Regions from separate parts of the Nostoc sp. DedSLP04 genome, predicted to be linked through region 1. Evidence: predicted binding sites of a transcription regulator. Region 1 holds the regulator's gene; each other region holds the start of a gene.
What was found. The regulator NtcA, encoded in region 1, controls nitrogen genes in cyanobacteria. The targets are predictions, from matches to a motif close to TNTGTANNNNNNNNTACANA.
Positions count from the first base shown of each region.

Region 1 (4,776 bases):
GACTTTTTGATTTAGCCAAAAACCAGTGCGATAGGCTTTTCGCAACTCAGAAGTTAGGACTACTGGCGGAGTGTCTGTCGTATTAAGTTGAGAATTAGGGTCATCTGCAACAGACTTCATCTCGGTTAAATCACTATTTATCAGCTTGGTATTAATTAAAAATTACCCAGTAGGCTGATAATAACCATCACAAACGAGTGTGTCAATTAGCTCAAACTGGTGAGTGGGGATTGGGAAGACAAGGGTAGATTTTTCCCAATGCCGAATACAACTCTTGAAGAGGCTGCGCCCGAAGCGTAGCTATGCCGCAGGCTTTACGACTACGCGGTAGTTGAGCACAGTCGAAACTCAGTACAAGTGCCCAATGCCCAATGCCGAATGGCACGCTTGTTAACGGCAAACCTATTATTCGTAAGGCTTTTGGGTGTGGGGTGTGGGGTGTGGGGTGTAGTGAGCAAGAAGTTCATTGATGTTCGCACGAGGATTGTACTTTTCTTACTTTTTCCCTACACCCTACACCCTACCCCCAACACCCAGCCCTAGCAGGGGTTTTATCTTTTCTTAGTGCCATTCGCCCAATGCTCAATGCCTAATCCCAATATTCAATTTGACTCGTGTCATAGAACTCCCTTAGAACTGGGAATAAAGCCAGCACGTCGGGGGTCAATTTCTACCGCCTGCCGTGTTGCTCTTGCAAAGGCTTTAAATGTCGCTTCAATAATGTGATGGGAATTAATACCATCCAGTTGCCGAATGTGCAGTGTCATTTGGCTATGGTTCACCAAAGCCACAAAAAATTCTCGCACCAGTTGGGTGTCATATGTTCCTACCCTCTGAGTAGGAATTTGCAAGCCGTAGCTGAGGTGAGGCCGTCCAGAAAAGTCTAGCGCTACCTGAACTAAGGCTTCATCCAGTGGTGCAAGAAAATTACCAAAGCGGACAATGCCTTTTCTGTCGCCTAGTGCTTGGTTGAAAGCTTGCCCTAAAGTAATGCCTACATCTTCGTTGGTGTGATGGTCATCAATTTCCCAGTCTCCCTTGGCTTGGACATCTATATCAATCAGCCCGTGGGAGGCAATTTGATGCAACATATGATCCAAAAAGGGAATACCTGTTGCTGCTGTACAAGTTCCTCTACCATCCAGGTTGATGGTGACTTGCACATTAGTTTCACCAGTGGTGCGGTGAACAGTGGCAATGCGAGGGGTTTGGGTTGAGCGATCGTAGTTTGAATTAACTTGGCGATTGGTTGTTTGCATGGGGAGTGAAAAGAGTTAGGAGTTAGAAGTTAGGAGTTAAAAATTCATAACTCATAACTCCTAACTCCTAACTTTATCGCGTCACATTCCCATAATTTCATATCCTGCATCTACATATAGAATTTGTCCGGTAATCCCACTGGACAAATCACTACACAAGAAAGCCGCAGCGTTGCCTACTTCTAGCTGAGTGACGGTGCGTCGTAGGGGAGCTACTTCTTCTACATGATGAATCATATCCAAAATTCCACCCACTGCTGAAGATGCCAATGTACGGATGGGGCCTGCGGAGATGGCATTCACGCGGATATTTTGCGGCCCTAGTTCAGCAGCCAGGTAACGCACACTCATTTCTAAACCCGCTTTAGCAATTCCCATAACGTTGTAGTTGGGGATTGCCCTAACACCACCTAAATATGTCAGGGTGACGATACTACCTCCCTCTGTCATCAAAGGTTTCGCTGCACCACTTAATTGCACTAGTGAGTAAGTACTAATTTCTAAGGCGGTGTTGAAGCCAGAACGAGAGGTTTGGCTAAAATCTCCAGTTAAATCGTCTTTGCTGGCAAAAGCCAGACAATGGATGAGGATATCTAGCTTTCCCCACTGTTCGCCAATTGTCTCAAAGGTAGATTTAATTTGGTCTTCATCTTGGACATTACAGGGAAGAAATAAGCTGGGGTTAAGAGGTTCTACCAACTCCGCGACTTTTTTCTCCATCTTGCCGCGTTCATCCGGCAGGTAAGTAATACCCAGGTTTGCTCCAGCTTTGTGCAGTTGTTGGGCGATGCCCCAAGCGATCGAGCGGTTATTGGCAATACCTGTAACAAGGGCATTTTTTCCAGTCAGATTTAGCATATAAATTGTTAATGCGATCGATCATTAGGAGCATACTAGAATCTGAGGCACGTTTTGTCTTTGTTTTATACAGGCTTGACAAAAATGAATATTGCTAAGGGTGTTTGCTGTGACAAAAACCTTGATTTTTTATAAAGATATTCTCAAGATATCTTTATTTGTTCTTCAAAAAACCTTTTGAATATAGCTATTGGAAGTACTTATCAACAATTAGTAGCTGAAAGGATCAACAATTATGTATCATTATAAACAAAGAGTTATGAAGAGATTAGTTGGAGTATAGGAAAGTACAGAAAGGTTGACGGTGCTTTATTCATTTTTCGGGTGTATTCTTAGGTAATCAGTTTTTGTTTTTCCGGCATTGGGTAGGGGAAGGGAGATGATCGTGACACAAGATAAAGCCCTAGCAAATGTTTTTCGTCAGATGGCGACCGGGGCGTTTCCGCCAGTTGTGGAAACGTTTGAACGCAATAAAACGATCTTTTTTCCTGGCGATCCTGCCGAACGAGTTTATTTTCTTTTGAAAGGTGCTGTTAAACTTTCCAGGGTGTACGAGGCAGGAGAGGAAATAACGGTAGCGTTGCTGCGGGAAAATAGTGTTTTTGGTGTATTGTCATTGCTGACAGGAAATAAGTCGGATCGGTTTTACCATGCGGTTGCATTTACGCCTGCGGAATTACTGTCAGCACCAATTGAACAAGTGGAACAAGCACTCAAGGAAAATCCAGAATTATCAATGTTAATGCTGCGAGGTCTGTCTTCGCGCATTTTACAAACAGAGATGATGATTGAAACTCTTGCTCACCGAGATATGGGTTCTAGGTTGGTGAGTTTTTTGTTAATTCTTTGTCGGGATTTTGGCGTTCCTTGTGCAGATGGGATCACAATTGATTTGAAATTATCTCATCAAGCGATCGCAGAGGCAATTGGTTCAACTCGTGTTACCGTTACTAGGCTACTGGGAGATTTGCGTGAGAAAAAAATGATTTCTATCCACAAAAAGAAGATTACTGTGCATAAACCTGTTACCTTAAGTAGACAGTTCACATAAAAACAATTGGAGAAAGGGGAATCGGCGCGTGTTCTATTTTGAAAAATGACACTAATAGCTAGAGGTAAATCTAAAATTGAATAATTTCAGCTATTGCCAATTTCCACTTCTTTCCAGACAATGCTTAAAAGTAGTAGGCTGTATCAGGAAGGATTTCGGTAGCTAAAGATGACCACCGGATACATCCTCATCGCAGCAATTTTGATTCTGGGAGGCGTAATTGCCACCGTGGGCGATCGCATCGGCACACGAGTTGGCAAAGCCCGCCTCTCACTTTTTAAGCTTCGTCCAAAAAACACCGCCGTACTAGTAACAATTTTTACTGGTGGTTTGATTTCAGCATCCACTTTAGGGATTTTATTCGCTGCCGACGAAGGTTTGCGAAAAGGAGTCTTTGAGTTAGAAGATATTCAAACAGACCTCAGACAGAAGCGAGAACAGCTAAAAACCGCAGAAACGCAGAAAAGTCAGGTAGAAAGCGAGCTAAACCAAGCAAGAATTGCTCAAGCAAAGGCACAACAAGACTTGCAGGCAATTAATCAATCCTTGCAGGCGGCAAATGCTAAACAGAGGGAAACGCAAGCCCAGCTGAACCGTACCATTAGTCAACAAGCTCAAACTCAAACTCAACTCCAACGCACTCAAGGCCAGCTAGGACAAGTTGTAACTCAGTACCAAAAAGCCATAGCTGAGTTGCAAAGCGTTTCCAATCAGAGAAAACAGCTACAGGCGGCAGTTGAACTCTTGAAGACAGAACGTCAAAGACTATATGCAGAAGCGAAAACAGCCATTGACGAAGCCAAAACAGCAATTGAAAAACGCGATCGCGAACTTGCTAACCGTCAAGAAGCCATAGAAGCGCGCGATCAAAAAATTGCTCAACTGGATCAACTGATTCAAAAGCGTAACGTAGAAGTTGCAGCACGAGAGCAAGTGATTGCCAAACGGGAATCGCGCCTCAAAGAATTGGAAGCACAACAGGAGGAACTAGAACAGGAAGTTGCCAGACTGGAAAAATATTATCAGTCCTACCGCGACCTGCGTTTGGGTAAGCTGGCTTTAGTTCGCGGTCAAGTTCTGTCTGCTGCTGTAATTCGTGTTACTCAACCTGCCGCTGCTCGTCAGGCAGTGGTACAACTTTTACAAGAAGCCAATCGCAACGCCAACCTCGAATTAAGCGAACCTGGTGCAAATTCGGCAAACTTAGAGCTGTTGCGCGTGACCCAGGATCGGGTCGATCAATTAAGCAAGCAAATTGGCGATGGTAAAGAATACGTCGTGCGAATTTTTTCTGCTGGTAATTACGTCAGGGGAGAAAAGCAGATAGAATTTTTTGCGGATACAGCCCAGAATCAACTGGTTTTTTCGGGAGGCACGGTGTTAGCCACGACTACTGCTGATTCCCAAACCATGACATCTTATCAGTTACAGCAGCGGCTAGAAATACTGATTTCTGCTTCCCAATTTCGTGCCCGTAATGCCGGAATTGTCGAAAATGTGCAAGTAGAGGGGACTTTTCTGCGCTTTGTCAGCCAATTAAGACAGTATAATCAACTTTTGGAGATCAAAGCGATCGCAGCAGAGGATACTTATACAGCCGGGCCATTG
Region 1 covers NZ_JAVRCL010000018.1:25,909-30,684, reverse strand. The annotation lists gene RMX89_RS12840 (ABC transporter ATP-binding protein) at 1-120, opposite strand, end outside; gene hisB (imidazoleglycerol-phosphate dehydratase HisB) at 618-1,259, opposite strand; gene fabI (enoyl-ACP reductase FabI) at 1,341-2,117, opposite strand; gene ntcA (global nitrogen regulator NtcA) at 2,497-3,168, shown strand; gene RMX89_RS12820 (DUF3084 domain-containing protein) at 3,337-4,776, shown strand, end outside.

Region 2 (4,776 bases), on a different contig from region 1:
GAAATTGCTGGGGCAGCAAATCTCGAAGAAGCCATTACTAATGCCATTAATGAAGCCCGAACAACTTGCGATCTAGATGGCAGTAATTCTGCTGGTTGTGCTGTAGCCTGGGACATTGTGGAAGAATTGCAAGCCGAAAAATCTCACCAACACCAAGCAAAATCCAAGAAAACCTCTTTGGAAAATTACTGCGATCGCCATCCAGATTCCGTAGAATGTCTAATCTACGACCTTTAATAAGAAAGAATTCAGGAGTCAGGAATCAGAATTCAGTATGAATTGGAGTTCGAGTGCAGACTTTGGCGTGAGCGCTCAGTCGAACGCGGAACATGTGGGTTTAAGTCCCCGACTAATTGATTTCTGAATTCTGCATTCTTATTTAACTCTTGCGTAAATCAGTTGTTGCTGATTGCGTTATTCGCTTAATTGCTTCTAAATCAAGTGGTGGTGTTTCACTTTCCATTGCCAACCACAAAAGATATTCGATATTCCCAGCAGGGCCAACGATCGGCGACCAAGTTAAGCCTTTGTATTTCCATCCTAATTCGTGGGCAGCTTGCAAAACCTGGAAAATGGCATCAGCTTGGTCGTTTGGATCGCGCACAACACCTTTTTTACCCACACGGGATCTGCCGACTTCAAACTGTGGCTTGACTAACAATACAGCTTCTCGGTTAGCTTGAGTTAGTTGCCACAAAGCAGGCAGAATTTTTGTTAAAGAAATAAACGATACATCGACCACCGCCAAATCAGGAATCGGGTCATTTTCGCCATATAACTCATCTGGTCGTAGTTGCCGTAAATTGGTGCGTTCCCGTAAAATCACCCGCGAATCATTTCGCAACCGCCAGTCAACTTGTCCGTAACCAACATCAATACCGTAAACTTGTTTTGCTCCAGCTTGCAAGAGACAATCAGTAAAACCACCAGTAGAAATCCCACCATCTAAACAAATGCGCTCTACTACGGGAATGGCAAATACTGATAAAGCTTTGGAGAGTTTTTCACCGCCTCTAGAAACAAAAGGCGATCGCTTTTTAATATTTATTTGAGCCGAAATATCAACTTCAGTACCAGGTTTATCAACTAACTGCTGATTAACAGTAACTTCCCCCGCCTGAATTAACCGTTGTGCTAAGGCGCGAGAAGAACATAAATTTAGCTCTACTAATAGTGTGTCGAGTCGCTGTTTAGCCAATTAACTAGACTCTCCTGGTAAGATTAAAGCCAAAGCACGATTGATAATTTCTTCTTGGTTAACCAGCTTTTCTAATTCTTGGGCTTCATAACGACCTTCTTCTACTTCTAGAGAAGCCCGATCGATGGCATTTAAATAGGCTTCTGCTAAGATTTCTAACAATTCCTCTGGCGTAAGATAATAGCCTCCAGCTTTGCGCCGCTTATTTTCTCGTTGAATTTCCCGAATTGAATTCCGAATTGAGACTTCCCAAGAACGAGTCGTGCGATTTTCCGCTTGTTGTTTAATCAGAAGCAACAGCAAAATCACTGCATAGCTACGAATCGTTTTGATTATGTCATTTCGGCTCATTTCCTCTAATTCTTCAACTATAATCAATGCTCCTTGAACATCGCCTTTAACAAGCAAGTCTTTCAGAGTTAATAATTCTTCCATCATCAGCGCCTCAAACATCGGCAACTTCTATTGTGGCTTATAGAGGTTCCAGTCTAGATAAGATAGGCTAATGCGTTTCATCTATGAGCGATCGCTACTTAAATGTATTATTCTTTGCAAATACACAATATTCAGATAATTAAGATACAGCAAAATCGATGTATTGCCGTAGTTCAGCAGGATGGAAACCCAAGACAATATCTTCGCGCAAAATACCCGCTTCTAATAATGCCTCTGCAACTTGCTGAGAAGTACCATCATATTGAATCCACACTTTATCATTAATAATATCTATATGTACCACCGAACCATGTACGCGGCGCACTCCATCCCAGCCAATGTGTAACACTTCGTAGTGGTTTCGCTCCGAGTCAATCACTGCTTCTGTGTCTATTTGACCGTTAGCAAGCTTGTGACTAGCATAGTCAAATATCAACTGACGAATAATTTCACGATACCGAGCTAGCTTATCCATCTGATAATCCTTTCTAGTTGCTCGTCAAAGACAATTAGGTTTATTCCTATACTATTAAGAATTAGCTGACCAAAGCGTTCGGAAAATATACCTTCGTAAACCCGCTTGGGAATTGCTGGTTATGATTTTGCCCTTTGCAGGCAAAATCTTGAATAAAGCCCTTCTCAACGTCTAGAGTTCACAAAAAAGCGATCGCTCCATTAAACCAAAGTGCGATCGCTATTTAAGTTTATGTCGGGGCAGACACCTTGCCCACCTAAAATCTAAATATCTATCTCGCTCAACTCACGTGTAATGTGATCGAATGGTTCATCTACAAAAGCACTATTAACCACACCTGCTGCTGCTACTTGCTCCTTAATTAGCTCCTTGAGAATCTGGATACCGCGAACTGTAGGCCCAATAGGTACTCCTAAAGAATTGTAAGTTTCCCGCAGCCCTTGCAGCACTCGTTCATCCAACACATTGGTGTTCCCAGCAACCAGCGCATAAGTGGCGTAGCGCAGATAGTAGTCCATATCGCGCAGACAAGCTGCATAACGACGAGTTGTATAAGCATTTCCACCAGGGCGAATCAATTCTGGCAGTTCTTCAAATAACTGTAAACCAGCTTGCTTCACAAGTCCAGCCGCATTAGAATTGATTGCCGCCGCCGCTTGTACTCTTGCTGTACCACTATCAAAGTAAGACTTTAGGCTATCGATCGCATTCCGGTCAAAATAACGACCAGCTAAGTCATAATTCTTAATTAAACTTGTTACTGCATCGCGCATTCCTTCTTCTCCCAATCATTGCTATTTATGGTTTGATATTTATTTGGCTGCACTTATGCACCAGTAAATTTTTGTGCTATTAAAAATAGATTCGGCACAAAAACAATCTATCCACTACATAAGGATTTTATGTCAAAGTTGACCCTATATGATGAACTTTCCAGTTTTGTACAGATGATCGCCGAAAGGTTAATATAACCTGATAATCCAGATATCTGTAGCACAAGCTACAAAATCAGCTAATGTCTAGTATTTAAGATATTTCTGGTGTGTCACGGCCTGATTGAGATCGGTAGGGTTAGGATGCAATGTAAGATTTTGGTTTACTTTAGGAAATTGGTAGAGAAGGAGTAACAATGACAACACCACAAGAAGTCTTGGAATTGATCCGAGACCAACAAATTCAGCTGATCGATCTCAAATTCATCGATACAGTAGGGACTTGGCAGCACCTCACACTGTACCAAAACCAAATCGATGAGACTGCATTCACTGATGGCGTTCCGTTTGACGGTTCCAGCATCCGGGGTTGGAAAGCGATCAACGAATCGGACATGACGATGGTACTCGACCCCAACACTGCTTGGATCGACCCCTTCATGGAAGTGCCAACGCTAAGTATAATTTGTAGTATTAAAGAACCCCGCACGGGTGAATGGTACAACCGTTGCCCACGCGTTATTGCCCAAAAAGCAGTAGATTACCTAGTTTCTACTGGTCTTGGTGACACAGCCTTTTTTGGCCCTGAAGCTGAGTTTTTCATCTTTGACAGTGCTAGATTTGCCCAAACCGCCAACGAAGGCTACTACTTCTTAGAGTCCGAAGAAGGTGCTTGGAATTCCGGTAAAGCTGGTACAGATAACAAACCCAACTTGGGTTACAAACCACGCTTCAAAGAAGGTTACTTCCCAGTTTCACCGACGGATTCTTTCCAAGATATCCGTACAGAGATGCTGTTGACGATGGCACAATTAGGTGTACCCATTGAAAAGCATCACCACGAAGTTGCTACTGGTGGTCAGTGCGAACTAGGTTTCCGTTTTGGTAAGTTGATCGAAGCGGCTGACTGGTTGATGATTTACAAATATGTCATCAAGAACGTTGCCAAGAAATACGGCAAAACCGTTACCTTTATGCCAAAACCAATTTTTGGCGATAACGGTTCGGGAATGCACTGTCACCAGTCCATTTGGAAAGACGGCCAACCTCTGTTTGCAGGTGATAAGTATGCTGGTTTGAGCGATATGGGGTTGTACTACATTGGTGGTCTTCTCAAACACGCCCCAGCGCTGTTGGCAATCACCAACCCTAGCACCAACTCATACAAGCGCCTAGTACCTGGTTATGAAGCTCCTGTGAACTTGGCTTACTCCCAAGGGAACCGTTCTGCTTCTATCCGTATTCCTTTATCTGGTACTAACCCCAAAGCCAAACGTTTGGAATTCCGTTGTCCAGATGCTACTTCTAACCCCTATTTGGCATTTGCTGCAATGCTTTGTGCTGGTCTCGATGGCATCAAGAACAAAATCCATCCTGGTGAACCCTTAGATAAGAATATCTATGAACTCTCTCCAGAAGAACTGGCAAAGGTTCCTTCAACTCCAGGTTCTTTAGAGTTGGCTCTGCAAGCACTAGAAAAAGATCACGCCTTTTTGACCGAATCAGGCGTCTTCACGGAAGACTTTATCGAAAATTGGATTGACTACAAACTAGGTAACGAAGTCAAACAGTTGCAGCTGCGTCCTCATCCTTACGAGTTTTACCTCTATTACGATGCTTAATTAAGAGTCGTATCTAACTAAAAAGTAATAAGTAAGTTTTGCCACCCTAGAGTAAAGGGTGGCTTTTTTTAGAGTTGTCGGTTGAGATATTCACTCAAAAAATCAACCTTAAAA
Region 2 covers NZ_JAVRCL010000012.1:11,108-15,883, reverse strand. The annotation lists gene RMX89_RS09465 (Calvin cycle protein CP12) at 1-237, shown strand, start outside; gene RMX89_RS09460 (TlyA family RNA methyltransferase) at 380-1,198, opposite strand; gene RMX89_RS09455 (DUF29 family protein) at 1,199-1,633, opposite strand; gene RMX89_RS09450 (XisI protein) at 1,773-2,108, opposite strand; gene RMX89_RS34485 (hypothetical protein) at 2,096-2,221, opposite strand; gene apcB (allophycocyanin subunit beta) at 2,372-2,881, opposite strand; gene glnA (type I glutamate--ammonia ligase) at 3,238-4,662, shown strand.
Region 2: glnA (type I glutamate--ammonia ligase) is a predicted target of NtcA. The motif match lies at 3,096-3,115, and genes of this name have one in related genera.

Region 3 (4,776 bases), on a different contig from region 1:
TAAATGCGATCGCAGCAGCGCGACAAATTGGTGCATCTGGTATAGTTTTGGCACCAATGACAGCTTGTGCTACTGGAATTTGGTCTATTGCCCAAGCAGCTATGCTTATCCAAACTGGGCAATGTCAACAAGCGATCGCAGGTGCAGTGGAAGCACCGATTACACCTTTAACTTTAGCTGGGTTTCAGCAGATGGGTGCTTTGGCAAAAACTGGGGCTTATCCCTTTGATTTGCACAGAGAAGGCTTAGTCTTGGGCGAAGGCGCTGCTGTGTTTGTCTTAGAATCAGCAGAGTTTGCCAAGCAGCGTCAAGCAAAAGTGTATGGTGAAATTCTCGGTTTCGGCTTAACCAACGACGCATATCATAGTAATTCACCAGAACCCGAAGGGAAAAGTGCGATCGCTGCTATCAAACAATGTCTAGAACGTAGTTGTCTCTCACCAGGCGATATCGATTACATTCATGCTCATGGTACAGCTACCCAGCTAAATGACCAGATGGAGAGCATGGTAATCCAGCGTTTGTTTCCCCAAGGCGTGGCGGTTAGTTCCACCAAGGGAAGCACAGGTCATACACTAGGGGCATCTGGAGCTTTAGGTGTAGCTTTTTCTCTCATGGCGCTAAAGCATCAAATATTACCGCCTTGTTTAGGATTGCAGCAGCCAGAATTTGATTTAGATATTGTTACAGCCGCACGTCTAAGTAAAATTCGACAGGTATTATGTTTGAGTTTTGGTTTTGGGGGACAGAATGCCGCGATCGCATTAGCCAAGTGAAAACTTGTAGATTTAACTATCTGACCAACATAATATATTAATTTTTATTAAGACCCACACAGTGCGCGCCTTTAAAAAAGGTGATTTTTGAATATTTTTGTATATCAGAATATAAAATATAAAACTGTAACAAAAACTACAAAATATTTGTTTTCCCTAAAAAAAAGGATAAGCTTAAGTACAGATGATATCCGGTTCGTAAAGATACCGCGATTAGGAGAAAATTTATGATTTCAAAATCTTCGTTGCTGTCAGAACCTGCTTCTCCAGCGCATATATGCCCCTTTGACCAAGCCTGTAGTTACCTAGAAGCGGCAGCTAAAGAATTAAATTTAAATCAGGGTTTGCTAGAAATTCTCAGTCATCCGCGTAAGGTTGTCACAGTTTCCATTCCCGTGAAGCTAGATGATGGGGAAATCCAAGTTCTCGCGGGACATCGGGTACAGCACTCTGATGTTTTAGGCCCCTACAAGGGCGGAATTCGTTACCATCCGGCTGTGACACTGCGGGAAGTATCTGCTTTAGCAATGCTGATGACCTGGAAATGTGCCTTATTAGGTATTCCTTACGGTGGTGGAAAGGGTGGCATTGCTATAGATCCCAAACGCTACAGTGTTGGCGAATTAGAGCGAATCAGCCGCCGTTATATCAGCGAGTTGATTAAAGATATTGGGCCTTCCGTAGATATTCCTGCGCCAGATATGGGTACTTCTGCCCGTGAGATGGCTTGGATGATGGATACTTACTCGGTAAATGTTGGTCATGCTGTACCAGGAGTTGTAACTGGAAAACCCCTTTCGATTGGTGGTTCTCTGGGACGGGAAATGGCAACCGGACGTGGCACGATGATTATTGTCCGTGAGGCGTTAGCAGATCGAGGTAAATCCTTAGCAGGAGTGCGAGTAGCTATTCAGGGTTTCGGTAACGTCGGCTGTGCCGCAGCAGAATTACTACATGAAGCAGGCGCGAAAATTATCGCCGTTTCAACTGGTGCTGGGGGAATATTCTCTGAAGCTGGTCTTGATATTCCCAAATTAAAAGTCTACGCTGCTGAAAATCGCAAGAGTATTGTGGGTTTCCCGCAATCTGTACCAATTAGCAATGCAGATTTATTAACTTTACCCTGCGATGTCTTAATACCAGCAGCTTTGGAGAACCAAATCACTGAAGAAAATGTCAATCAGGTGCAGGCGCAAATTGTCGCAGAAGCAGCTAACGGCCCGGTTACTCTTGAGGCTAACTTGGCCTTAGAGGCGCGGGGTGTGACAGTGTTACCAGATATTTTGGCCAATGCTGGCGGTGTAGTAGTCAGTTATTTAGAGTGGGTACAGGGCCTTTCTTACGTATTTTGGGATGAGGAGCGCGTCAACCGCGAAATGGAACATTTGATGGTGCAAGCCTATCGCAAGGTGATTCATCAGTCGGAGGTACGGCAAATTTCTTTAAGATTAGCAGCTTACACGCTGGGGGTAGGTAGAGTGGCTCAGGCGTTGACTGACAGAGGTCTTTATCCTTAATATTTGGGTATAGACAGCAGTTTTTAATTGAATAGATAACATGTAAGGGCACAATATTATAGTTGTGCCCTTATATGTTATGAATAGCCGATGTTTTTGTTAAGCGATCGCTACAACATAACTAGTGGTCTATCGCATTATGACTCGCCAGAAGGTGCAGCAGCGTGGATTAAGTCTGGCTTCTCGTCATTAGGAGGACGCTCAATAGTTTGATCCGATGTGGGACGTTGATGGCGATTGCTAGTTTGGATCTGCACAGGTTTACCCGTCTCAATTGACTGGTAAAGTGCTTGAATAATCGAAACATCAATCAACCCTTCCGTACCTGATGGTTCTGGATCTTTATCTTCGAGAATACAATCAGAGAAGTATGTAAATTCAGCCGCTAGTTGATCGCGATCTTCAAAAGTCCGCTCTTGAGTTTCACCATTAATTGTTAAGTAATGCTTGATTTCGCCCTGCCAAGGATATGCAGGTTCTACTCGTAAATCGCCTTGAGTCCCTACAATCTGATAGGTTGAAACACTTGCTCCTCCAAAGCTACAGGTAAATGTTGCCAAACGCTCATTTGGGAAGCGCAAGATAACGCTAGCCATTTCTTCCACTTCGCTGAAGCGTTGTTCTCCGTTATTGGCAGCTACAGCCAATACTTCAATTGGTTCATCTTGAAAGAGGTAACGTGCAGCATTAATGCAGTAGATGCCAATATCATAGAGCGTGCCACCACCTGTAACATCTCGTAAACGAATATTGCCTTCTTCTACTTGCTGAGTAAAAACTGAGTTGAAAATTCGTGGTTCACCAATTTGCTTTGTACGCAAAATTTCAACTGCTTGTAAATTAGCTTCTTCTAAATGTAAGCGGTAGGCAATCATCAGCTTCACATTATTATCATTGGCAGCTTTAATCATTGCCTCACACTCTTCTTCTGTTACTGCCATTGGCTTTTCACATAACACATGAATTGCCTGATTAGCAGCTCGCACAGTGTAGTCACAATGCAAGTGATTAGGTAACGCAATATAAACTGCATCAATCTCGCCGCTTGCCAAACAGTCCTCATACTCTTCGTAGGAGTAAGTATGCTCAATACTATACTTTTTACTCAATTCTTCGTTTTTAGTGGGGTCATCTGAAACTAGTGCCACTAATTCTGAGTTTTCAGCCTGGGCAAAGGAAGGTAAGGCAGCTTGTTGGGCAAACCAACCTAAACCAACAACGGCATAACGAATTTTGTTCTTACCATTTGTAGCAGTCATTTTTCTACTCTTTTATGAAGGAATATTTTGGTAATTTTAATGCCCTAATTACGTGGAAATTATGGCTAACTATTTATGCAAACATTTGAAACAAGTGTATTCCTACATTGCTAATGCAGCTTCTACATTTGATGTCAACTTAGCTTTAATTTCTTGAAACTCTTGTCCCAATTCAGTTAGCTCTCGATCGCTCATACATTCGCGCACAGCATGAAAAATTTCGTTTTCTTCTTCCTTTACATGATGCTCAAGTGTTTCCTTCAATTCACTGATTTTTTCTCTAAATTCAGGGTTATTAGGCTTAAGCGACTTAATTTCTTCTAAAATAACTGAAATTTCTTCATGTTCTTCTTCAGCTTCTTCAACATATTTTTCAGTTTCTTCGTATTCTCGCAAAGCTGGGTATAAGACTAATTCTTCTGTTCTTGCATGTAAGATCAATTCTATATAGATTTGATTGAATTGCTCAATCAACTTTGCACCTTTAGCTTTTTCTGCTTCTGCAAAAAGTTTCTCAACTTGGCGATGCTCTGCTTCAATTAATGAAAGAATGTCTGTTGATTTAGCTTTAGTTTTAGCCATTTTACCTCAGTAATAATCGATTTATCAGACTGATATTTGGAGGTTAATGAATGGGAACTCGTATATTTTCAATGACTTGGGAAATGAAAACCTCATTCTTTGAGTAAGCTTTAATTTAGACTTAAGGAATATTTTCGGTATTGCACCTTGACTGAAATTCATAACCTCAGCATGATGGATGTTGAGTATGTAGCGTTAGCAACTCAAGGCTACAGCCCAAACCTCAAACACCAGTTGAAGATTCCCACACAGTAAACTACTAAACTGCTCCTGCACCTTAGCTAGACTTTTTCGATTTTTGTTGAAACACCAAAGCTGACAGTGAAACTGTTAGTGGTATAAGTCTTGAACACAACTAAGTACAGCTTTGCGTAAAAGCGTAGCGTTTTTAATGCAAGCCGATGCATTAACAAGGCCGCTGATGTATTAACAATGCAAGCCGATGTATTAACAAGGCCGCCGATGCATTAACAAGGCCGCCGATGTATTAACAATGCAAGCTGATGCATTAACAAGGCCGCCGATGTATTAACAATGCAAGCCGATGCATTAGCATTGTCGTGTATTGCCAAATTTAATTCGCTACGAATTAATGAAATGCTGTACTAAGTCTTGCTTGTCTTTGATGTTACAACAGAAGTG
Region 3 covers NZ_JAVRCL010000087.1:3,366-8,141, forward strand. The annotation lists gene RMX89_RS31605 (beta-ketoacyl-ACP synthase) at 1-776, shown strand, start outside; gene RMX89_RS31610 (Glu/Leu/Phe/Val dehydrogenase) at 1,004-2,293, shown strand; gene RMX89_RS31615 (Gfo/Idh/MocA family oxidoreductase) at 2,431-3,552, opposite strand; gene RMX89_RS31620 (hemerythrin domain-containing protein) at 3,655-4,134, opposite strand.
Region 3: RMX89_RS31610 (Glu/Leu/Phe/Val dehydrogenase) is a predicted target of NtcA. The motif match lies at 900-919, and genes of this name have one in related genera.

Region 4 (4,776 bases), on a different contig from region 1:
CCGATCTAGGGCATCACTAAAGATAAAGTCAAGTTTTGGCCCATAGAATGCCGCTTCTCCAATCCCTTCAAAGTGTTCCATTCCCAAGGTTTCAACTGCACGGCGAATTGCACCTTCGGCTTTGTCCCAAACTTCATCATTACCGATGTACTTATCGCTAGCAGGATCGCGGAAACTGAGTCTAGCTTTAAAGTTCTTCAGTTGCAGCTTATTGAACACCGACAAAATCAAATCCACCACACTAAGGAATTCGCTATCGAGTTGTTCTGGGGTAACGAACAGGTGAGAATCATCTACAGTAAAGCCGCGCACCCGTGTTAAACCGCCCAATTCCCCTGATTGTTCGTAGCGGTAAACAGTACCAAATTCCGCCAGTCGCATCGGTAGTTCCCGATAAGAGCGCAACTCACTCTTATATATTTGGATATGGAAGGGGCAATTCATCGGCTTCATCACGAAGCCCTGTTCCTGTGCAGCAGCTTCCTGATCGTCTGCCATTAAGGGGAACATATCTTCTTTATACTTCTGCCAATGTCCAGAAGTTTTAAATAAATCTACTCTGGCAATGTGGGGTGTTACTACAGATAAGTAACCCCGTTTTACCTGTTCTTGCTTGAGGAAATCTTCTAAAGTACTCCGCAACAAAGTGCCTTTGGGTGTCCACAAAGGTAAACCCGGCCCTACTAGATCGGAAAATATAAATAATCCCAGTTCCTTACCCAGTTTCCGGTGATCTCGCCGTAGCGCTTCTTCTTTGCGTCGCTTATATTCAGCGAGTTGTTCTGGACTTTCCCAAGCGGTGGCGTAGATGCGTTGTAATTGGGCTTTAGTTTCATCCCCACGCCAATAAGCACCAGCAACGCTTTCTAGTTCAACTGCTTTCGGGTTTAATTCACTAGTATTTTCCAGATGAGGCCCTGCGCACAAATCCCACCATTCATTCCCCAGATGGTAAATTGTGATTGGTTCCTCTTTGATATCTCCCAGGATTTCTAGCTTGTAAGGTTCATTAATTCCTTGAATCCGGCGTTCGGCTTCTTCGCGGCTGACTTCTTCCCGAATTACTGGCAATTTGCGATTGATAATCTTCGCCATCTCTTTCTTGATGGCTTTGAGATCGTTTTCGCTAAATGGTTCTGGACTGTCGAAGTCGTAGTAAAAACCGTTTTCTATCCAAGGGCCGATTGTAACTTGCGCCTTGGGAAACAGCTTTTGTACCGCCATTGCCATAACATGGGAAGCAGTGTGGCGAATCTTTTTTAAGTTCTCCGATTCGCTGGTACGCGGTAAATAGATTTTTTCAACTTGTTCTGACTGTTGTGACTGATTTGATGAATTTGGCGACATTGGCTGCTGAACCGTTGGCGAGGTGATTACAAAAGGTGATTTATCTGAATCTGTAGGCTTATTCAACTATAACGACTTTGGTTAATTAGTCATTTGTCATTTGTCCGTTGTCATTTGTCCGTTACGAATAACTAATGACTAATGACTAATGATTAATGACTAATAGCTAATGACTTTGCGTAGCGGTTTGATTCTGAGTCCTGAATTCTTCTTCAATCCAAAAATAAAGATAAATTTTTGATTTGTTACCTGAGTTTCAAATTCAGGATTGCCCGCGTAGGCGTAGCCCGTCGTAGACATCGCTAAATTATCTTATGAATTGCAACTCGCTGTCATATATGCCTATAGATGCCTGTCCAAAGGCACTGTACAAACCAGAGATCGAGACTATATAATAAATTTTGTGCCCTTTGTTACAAAATTTTACATTAAGTAATTATGAGAGAAATCTAAAAAGTATTAAGAAACGTAAATAACGTTAATATTAGTAAGCAAGTTTGAAATATCCCTCTTATTTATGTCAGACTCAAATTTACCAGGGCCTGAGTTGTTTAAAACGGTTTTAGATCCGCTGCTGGAAGATTTTCAGCATTGGTTTACGCGATCGCGCCATTTACTCGAAACTGAGGAACTCTCATTTATGAGTCACCAAGAGCAATCTGACTTGCTCTTGCGGGTTAAGCAAGCTCAGGATGAACTAAATACGGCGAAGATGCTATTTAATGCAACTGATAAACAAGTCGGAATTGATATGGCAACGTTAATGCCTTGGCATGAATTAGTAACAGAATGCTGGAATGTCGCAATGCGCTTTCGTCAAGGACGTGAAGTCTAAGCGCGCTAAATTTCGGCAGACAACTTAGCGATGTCTCAAGACTTACCAAGGAAGCGTCTACGCAAGATGGTAAATCAGTCTTAAAAAAATAGTAGAAAATTCTTAACAATTTCTTAACATTAACTGGATTAGCAAAATAATGTATCCTATGCTACCGTAAGTGGAATAACGGTTGACAAATAGCTTCATATAAATGTAAGCGCCTGAAAAGTGCGTAGAATATTCGTCTTAACTGTGAGTACAGTATCGGCGAAACAAAGCGTTACAAAATAAAGTTTTAAAAATTGCTGTTCTGGAGGAAAATCCAATGTTACATCTGCTTTACATTCTTGCTTTTACAATCCTTGCATTTATAGCTGTTGGCAACTTAATCCGTAACCTGATTATGTTCAGTTTCGATCGGGAGCGAACTTACCCAACGAATTCCTCGCCAATGAATAACCAACGTAACTCTGGTTATTATTCATCAAAAAAACAGTTTGTACCCCATCCAGAGTTGTTAGATAACGCAGGGAATTTAATTAAAGAGCCACTTTTGATAATGCGTTCAATTAACGTTGAAGATGCGCGTCAACATCTCGATGCACTTTACGAAGCATCCCCAGGACATAAAAGAGATAATTCAGAAGAAGCATAATGTAGAGACGCGATTAATCGCGTCTGTTAGCAATTTGGGTGTAAATGGTTGTTGTTTTTACATCCTTAATTTTTTTTAGTAGAAATTTATTAGCATTTTTGAATTTGAGGCGATCGCATCGTTAGCCTGAAACGGCATGGTGTGAGTGATAAGATAATTCCTGAAGCACTCAGCGAAGCAACTAGGTAGTAGTTTTCAATACTGTGGCGCAGTCAGCACTTAAACAAAGCAAGGTTCTGGCACAGAGCAAAATGTAGCTCCTAATTATAACTGTATAACATCTTATTTGAGCATATATACGGAATATCCGGTAAAGATAAGGTATGGGAATAGAGGGAAACTTCAAACAAATATCCACACCTCTTTTAGAGATAGCGAAACAAGATTTGTATGTGTTGGACTTGTATCTTCATGCAAAAGAAGCCCTAGAAACCGGAGCAGTTCAACATCTACCTACCTACTTAAAAAAAAAGGAATAAATGATAACTTGGACGCTCTTATTGCTGAAGAGCAATGGAAAATTGGAAGACTAGATATTGATTCATATTGGCACGCAATTCACTACTTGCTAACTGAGGACATATCTCCGTGGGAAGAATGTCAGATACCTTTTATTGTTGCCCGAAAAAAGGAAAATAACCGATCGTTAATCAATGCGGTGATGGGCAGAACCTCAATTGAAGGAACAAAAGGTAGTTTCAAAGATTTCGGGCCTGTAAAATATCTTGTTCCCTCAGAAACTCAGCAAATCTCCGAAGCGCTGCTTCAAATTTCCGAAAAAGAGTTTGCTAAGAGATATGAAGAAGCTTGTGTGCTGAATCCAGATGTTTACAGAACATTATGGGATGAGGAAGTAGATGAATATTGGTATATCTTTCAGTGTATTTTAGAGTACTACAGAATAGCTGCTGAAGAAACCAGAGGTATGCTACTCTATCTCGGTTGTTTTTACGGGGTTGATTTCATGTGGGAAATGCAAGAGTAATGTCGCAGGCTAAAAATTCGATTGAAACGGACTGAAAGAAACCTCTAGAGTTGATGCAAAAGTTATCTGTGGTTGCTCAATTTTAACATTATGTCACTGAGCGATCGCACCCATCATAAAATAGGGAGTGGATAATTCACCACCCCCTACTCTCTTTCTAAGCTTCAATAACTACTCGAAGATTACCCCGTTTTTTAGCAACGCGACAAGCAGTCGTAGTCCCAGAACGCTCGAATTCCAAATCGAGGATGGTGGGGCCTACTTGTAAATTATGAAATGACAAGCGATTAATCGATTCTGGCAAAGCGGGGTCGATGATTCGCAAGCAGTTATTTTGAGCATCAGGCACTAAGTTGACCATCATTTGCAGTAGTTGGAAAATACTACCCGTAGCCCAAGCTTGGGGAGTGCAAGCAACCGGATACTGCACAGGAGCATTATCACCGTTCCGTTCGTAGCCGCAGAAAAGTTCTGGAGGACGTTGATAGGGTTGCTGCTGAGTCATGTCAAATAAACCTTGGAATATTTCTAAAGCTTGATCGATAAGACCGAGCGATCGCAATCCCATTGCAATCAGAGCGTTATCATGGGGCCAAACCGAACCAATGTGATAACCCATCGGATTATAAGCGGGTGACAAACTACTTAGAGTCCGAATGCCCCAACCATTAAACATATCTGGTGCCCGCAACCGTTCTGCAACACTATGAGCTTTTTCGTCTGTGAAAAGTCCCAAATGCAGACAATGACCGGGATTTGAGGTAATACTGTCTACTGGCTTACCTTCTCCATCCAAAGCCAGGGCGCAGAAATCTTGATCTTCTACCCAAAAATCTTGATTAAACCGAACCTTAAGATTTCTGGCCTCTTCTTGCCAACGATCTGCCAAATCAAGCCGCTTTTTCATCCTAGCTATTTCTGCTAGGCGTATTTTTGCAGCATAAACGTAAGCTTGTACCTCACACAGAGCAA
Region 4 covers NZ_JAVRCL010000030.1:57,404-62,179, reverse strand. The annotation lists gene thrS (threonine--tRNA ligase) at 1-1,347, opposite strand, end outside; gene RMX89_RS18390 (DUF2605 domain-containing protein) at 1,865-2,182, shown strand; gene RMX89_RS18385 (DUF2973 domain-containing protein) at 2,490-2,819, shown strand; gene RMX89_RS18380 (hypothetical protein) at 3,143-3,298, shown strand; gene RMX89_RS18375 (DUF1877 family protein) at 3,307-3,804, shown strand; gene RMX89_RS18370 (amylo-alpha-1,6-glucosidase) at 3,962-4,776, opposite strand, start outside.
Region 4: RMX89_RS18390 (DUF2605 domain-containing protein) is a predicted target of NtcA. The motif match lies at 1,748-1,767, and genes of this name have one in related genera.